DNA from 2 places in the Bacillus sp. PK5-006 genome. Region 2 is predicted to be linked to the other one. Evidence: a T-box and tRNA genes for the amino acid it is inferred to sense, from the RefSeq annotation. Region 2 holds a T-box; the other holds one or more tRNA genes.

Region 1 (3,130 bases), 700 kb from region 2:
GGTACAGCTTGTACAGGATAGGTAGGAGCCTTGGAAACCGGAGCGCTAGCTTCGGTGGAGGCATCGGTGGGATACTACCCTGGCTGTATTGACCTTCTAACCCGCTGCCCTTATCGGGCAGGGAGACAGTGTCAGGTGGGCAGTTTGACTGGGGCGGTCGCCTCCTAAAATGTAACGGAGGCGCCCAAAGGTTCCCTCAGAATGGTTGGAAATCATTCGCAGAGTGTAAAGGCACAAGGGAGCTTGACTGCGAGACCTACAAGTCGAGCAGGGACGAAAGTCGGGCTTAGTGATCCGGTGGTTCCGCATGGAAGGGCCATCGCTCAACGGATAAAAGCTACCCCGGGGATAACAGGCTTATCTCCCCCAAGAGTCCACATCGACGGGGAGGTTTGGCACCTCGATGTCGGCTCATCGCATCCTGGGGCTGTAGTCGGTCCCAAGGGTTGGGCTGTTCGCCCATTAAAGCGGTACGCGAGCTGGGTTCAGAACGTCGTGAGACAGTTCGGTCCCTATCCGTCGCGGGCGCAGGAAATTTGAGAGGAGCTGTCCTTAGTACGAGAGGACCGGGATGGACGCACCGCTGGTGTACCAGTTGTTCTGCCAAGGGCATCGCTGGGTAGCTATGTGCGGACGGGATAAGTGCTGAAAGCATCTAAGCATGAAGCCCCCCTCAAGATGAGATTTCCCATTCCGCAAGGAAGTAAGATCCCTGAAAGATGATCAGGTTGATAGGTCTGAGGTGGAAGCGTGGTGACACGTGGAGCTGACAGATACTAATAGATCGAGGACTTAACCTATATTCTAATGTGAAGCATGAACATTGTTATCTAGTTTTGAGAGAACATTCTCTCCATCAGGTTTGGTGGCGATAGCGAAGAGGTCACACCCGTTCCCATACCGAACACGGAAGTTAAGCTCTTCAGCGCCGATGGTAGTTGGGGGTTTCCCCCTGTGAGAGTAGGACGCCGCCAAGCTTTTTGTTTATATCCTTCCAATGGAAGAAGTTACTTTATCATTCCGCAGTAGCTCAGTGGTAGAGCTATCGGCTGTTAACCGATCGGTCGTAGGTTCGAGTCCTACCTGCGGAGCCATGCTTCCATAGCTCAGTAGGTAGAGCACTTCCATGGTAAGGAAGAGGTCAGCGGTTCGAGCCCGCTTGGAAGCTTTCCTCTATATGTTGATATGACAAGGTTTCTCGATGATGAGAAGGCTTTTTTTGTTTGTTTACATATATATTGAACTGCTCGATGACCAGTAGACTGATGACATTAGGAAAGAGAATAAAACGGCGTGCACAGAAGTGTTGCATCGATTTTTTACTTATCCCTTCTTTTTGTTCTAGATTCTTCATTCTCTTTCTTTTATTCTTACTAAAGTGATATCCTCTATATTAAAAGACTCTGTACGTTCCTCTTTTCCCCCGAAAGTGAAGTATCGTTTTTTTTCCCTTTCTTTATCTCCAGGTATAGTTGATCTTCTTTTTCCATGTACGGTATGTATATAAAAAGGAGTAGATGGTTTGAAAGATTTATTTGTAAAGCAAGAATGGTTTGGACATGTACGTCAGGACGTGCTTGCGGGTATATTAGTCGCACTGGCTTTAATTCCTGAGGCAATTGCGTTTTCGATTATTGCGGGCGTTGATCCGAAGGTCGGCTTGTATGCATCATTTTGTATCGCGATTGTGATTTCGTTTGTTGGTGGACGCCCAGGCATGATTTCGGCTGCAACAGGGGCTATGGCTCTTGTCATGGTTAACTTGGTCGCTGATCATGGGTTGCAATATTTGTTTGCAGCTACGATTTTGACGGGTTTGATTCAAATTGTGTTTGGATTGTGCCGAGTGTCTCGTTTGATGAAATTTATTCCGAGGTCCGTCATGGTTGGCTTTGTCAATGCGTTGGCTATTATGATCTTCATGGCTCAGCTTCCACATTTCGTTGGGGAATCAATGGCTATGTATATGATGACAGGGGGCGCCTTGCTGATCATTTATTTATTGCCTATGGTGATAAAGGTGATACCTTCCCCACTCATTGCCATTATTGTAATGACGATATTGGCCGTATTTGGACATATTGATGTTAGAACAGTTGGAGATATGGGAGAGCTTCCTAGTTCTTTGCCTGTTTTTCTGATACCTCAAGTTCCGTTTAACTGGGAAACACTTGCTATCATTTTTCCTTATTCTTTAGCACTTGCGATGGTTGGTTTACTTGAGTCTCTTTTAACCGCACAGATTGTCGATGATATGACAGAGACGTCTAGTAATAAGAATAAGGAAGCGAGAGGTCAAGGGATTGCCAATGTGGTTGCGGGATTCTTTGGTGGTATGGCTGGCTGTGCGATGATTGGCCAATCTGTGATTAATACGAAGGCAGGAGGACGAGGCCGGCTTTCTACCTTTGTAGCGGGTGCTTTTTTAATGGTGCTGATTTTTGTACTAGGTGATGTCGTGGTTCAAATTCCGATGGCTGCTCTAGTGGCTGTGATGTTCATGGTTTCCATTGGCACATTTGATTGGAGTTCCTTTCAGCAGCTAAAAAAGAATCCGAAAACAGATTCTATTGTGATGGTTGTCACGGTCGTGACGGTGGTGTTGACTCATGATTTATCAAAAGGCGTTTTTGCAGGTGTACTGCTTAGTGCGGTATTCTTTGTCGCGAAGATATCGAAGCTTCATATTACGTCTAAAGAAAGCCAGGCAGGTACTTGGGAATATCGAGTTAAAGGACAAATTTTTTTTGCTTCTGTCACTGATTTGATCCAAGCTTTCCATCAGGGGAAAGAACTCCAATCTGTTGTGATTGATTTGTCTGAAGCACGTATATGGGATGAATCAGGCGTAGCAGCGATAGAACGTATAAAGGAAAGGTATCAATCAAATGGCGTCCAGGTGGACGTAGTTGGAATGGATACATCAAGTCAAAAGCTTGTGAAACAAGTGAATGGTTCTTAAAAAGACCTTTCTGTCTGTTACAATAGAAAAGGTAAGAAAGTGAAGGGATGGAGGTGGCCGGCATGCTTGTGCGTTTGAATCAAGTGCTCGGCCGGATGATGCCGCTCATTACACCTTTTAGTGTGTTACTCGGTGTTTTGTTGGCGGCCTATTTAAAGGATTTTACGT
Region 2 (3,130 bases):
CGTATTCTCATCTGGACAGGCAGTAATGCACATGAGCAAATTGGTTTGCGATATGCCGTCTATTTATTAAAAGAGAAAAGCATAGAATTGTCTGTAATCAATACAACGACTGCATTTGATCAGCTGTTCAATACTAATACAAGAAGAATGGATATTCGACATTCCGGGGAAATCACATCTGAAAAATTGAAGGTTTTGTACAGAAGTAAAGAGCATATTCACACAGTATCAACAGAAGAAAGAGAAAAATTACAAAACGAATGGCTTTCATTTGCTAAAGAAAATCATACGCTGCGGATATGGAAAAAAGGACAAACGATCAGCGTACCAGAAGATGAATTTGATGCTTATTTAGTGAAAATGGCTAAGCGGCTTCATCAGTCCGCGCCAGAAGACGAGTACATTGTAACTCCACGTTTAATAGGAGAAGTCATTGGTCATTTAGATCAGTATATCGGCGATGATTTTATTGAATATCGAATCAAGAAATTAATTGATCAAGAGATTTTTGATATGAAAGGTAAACTAACTTCCATGCGTTATTACTCAATTAAACTGACGGAGTTCGGTCAGAACTTCAAAAAATGGGTATGCTGTCGAGAGTTTGTAGATCATCCTTTTGTGAAAATTGAAGGAGATTACGGTGAACCTTTTCAGTGTGGGTATTGCGAATGTCATTTAGAAAGAGATGATGTACCAATGAGTGATACTCTTTTCTCAAAGATATGGAATTGGAACATACAGTATGGCCGCTGGTTTGACGAAGAGACCGATGATTTGCTGCCAAATGGCGTAGACATGGAAAGGAAGTTCAATCAAGAAGGAGAGCGTATCACTGAAGAAGTGAAACGAGCCTTGTCTCCTGCGTTTCAAATTGAATACAGCCCAAGTGAATACGCGCAATATTACATTTAAAGAATGAATTTTCTTATCACTGCACAAAATAAAGCTTTACACAATCCATCATCATCATGTAAGATATGGAGAAATTAAAAGCGAAGAAAAGGACATGAGCAATTTTTTACTGGTTACCAGAGAGGGAAGTGACGCTGAAATCTTCCTAACGCAGGAAAGTTGTCTTACCACCTTTGAGCTGTATTGGGGAAATCACAGTATCCAATATCGTTTACGCCACGTTACGGCACCAGAGCCATAAAGCGAATGCGCATTATGGGAATTTGGGTGGAACCACGGATATCACATTCGTCCCTTTATGAGGGATGGGTGTGTTTTTTTTGTACACTCATATAGGATCATTGCTTTGAAAAGGACATGAGCAGCTTTTACGGTTACCAGAGAGGGAAGTCACGCTGAAATCTTCCTAACGCAGAAAAGCGGTCTTACCACCTTTGAGCTGTATTGGGGAAAATTGCAGTATCCAATACCGTCAATGCCACGTTACGGCACCAGAGCCATAAAGCGAATACGCATTATGGGAATTTGGGTGGAACCACGGATTACACATTCGTCCCTTTACGCGGGATGGATGTGTTTTTTTATTTCAAAAAATAGGAAAGGTGTGTCGGTTATGAGAGAAAACATGGTGAAGATTCAATTTCCGGATGGAAAGATAAAGGAGTTTCCCGCAGGTACGACTGTCGCAGATGTTGCCTCCCATATTAGTCCGAGCTTAAGAAAAAAAGCAGTGGCAGGTAAGGTCAATGATCAAATGGTTGATTTAAGTGAGCAGCTATACAGCGATGTTCGGCTGTCTATTGTCACACTAGATTCAAAAGAAGGGCTTGAAGTGCTGCGCCATACATCTGCACACGTATTAGCTCAGGCTGTGAAAAGGTTATATGACAATGTCACACTGGGGATCGGACCGGTCATTGAAAATGGATTTTACTATGATATGAAGCTCGATCAATCATTAAGCGTAGAGGATTTAGCAGAAATTGAAAAAGAGATGAAAAACATCATAAATGAGAATCACCCTATCCAAAGAAAGGAAGTCTCTTACAAAGAAGCTGAAGCGCTGTTTGCACATGATCCATATAAGCTGGATATTTTAAAAGATTTACCCTCTCAAGAAGCCATCACAGTTTATCAGCAAGGAGAATTTGTAGATTTATGCCGCGGGCCGCATGTACCTTCTACAGGGTACGTAAAGTCATTTAAACTAACACGTGTTGCAGGGGCTTATTGGCGGGGAGACAGTCATCAGGATGTCTTGCAGCGAGTGTATGGTGTGGCGTTTCAACACCCAAAGCATCTCGCTGAGTATCTTCATTTCATGGAAGAAGCAAATAAACGTGATCACCGGAAATTAGGGAAACAGCTATCCCTCTTTATGTTTTCAGAAGAAGCGCCAGGTATGCCGTTTTATTTACCAAAAGGACAGATTGTCAGAAATGAATTAATGGCCTTTTCAAGAGAAGTGAGAGGCAAAGCGCAATACGAAGAAGTGAGTACACCGTTTATGATGAACCAAGAGCTTTGGGAAAAGTCAGGGCACTGGGATCATTATCATGAAAATATGTATTTCTCGGAAGTGGACCATACAAGCTTCGCTTTAAAACCGATGAACTGTCCAGGGCATATGCTCATGTTTAAAAACAGCTTATATTCCTACAGAGACCTTCCGATTAGAATGGCTGAGTTTGGTCAGGTGCATCGTCATGAATTTAGCGGAGCGTTAAATGGTTTGTTCAGGGTCAGAACATTTTGCCAAGATGATGCCCATATTTTTTTAAGAGAAGATCAAATCGAAGCTGAAATCAAACGGATTTTCCAATTAGTTGATCATGTGTATCGGACATTTGGATTTGAGTATTCAGTCGAGCTATCCACTCGTCCAGAAAAAGCATTAGGCAATGATGCTATTTGGGATATATCCGAAACAGCGTTAAAAAATGTGCTTGATCGTCTAAAGGTCGACTACCAGCTGAATGAAGGAGATGGCGCATTTTATGGTCCAAAGATCGATTTTCATATTAAAGATGCCCTGCAGCGGAGCCATCAGTGCGCCACAATTCAACTGGATTTCCAAATGCCAGAGAAATTTGGTTTAACATATATCAACGAAAAAAATGAAAAGGTTCGGCCAGTTGTGATTCACAGTGCCATTTTTGGTTCTCTAGATCGTTTCCTAGGTATTCTCATCGAGCATTTTGCAGGCGCTTTCCCA

The links. A T-box is a leader RNA that pairs with one kind of tRNA and senses whether it is charged. The one in region 2 lies ahead of thrS (threonine--tRNA ligase), so its partner is inferred to be a tRNA-Thr.
Region 1: it has a tRNA-Thr gene. The T-box ahead of thrS (threonine--tRNA ligase) is inferred to sense a tRNA for this amino acid. The anticodon was not compared.

Annotation. Positions count from the first base shown of each region.
Region 1 covers NZ_CP096414.1:3,563,814-3,566,943, reverse strand. The annotation lists rRNA gene M1D84_RS18110 (23S ribosomal RNA) at 1-800, shown strand, start outside; rRNA gene rrf (5S ribosomal RNA) at 862-977, shown strand; tRNA gene M1D84_RS18100 (tRNA-Asn) at 1,020-1,094, shown strand; tRNA gene M1D84_RS18095 (tRNA-Thr) at 1,096-1,168, shown strand; gene M1D84_RS18090 (SulP family inorganic anion transporter) at 1,523-2,962, shown strand; gene M1D84_RS18085 (bile acid:sodium symporter family protein) at 3,025-3,130, shown strand, end outside.
Region 2 covers NZ_CP096414.1:2,868,618-2,871,747, reverse strand. The annotation lists gene M1D84_RS14950 (DUF1835 domain-containing protein) at 1-915, shown strand, start outside; T-box leader at 990-1,214, shown strand; T-box leader at 1,253-1,476, shown strand; gene thrS (threonine--tRNA ligase) at 1,529-3,130, shown strand, end outside.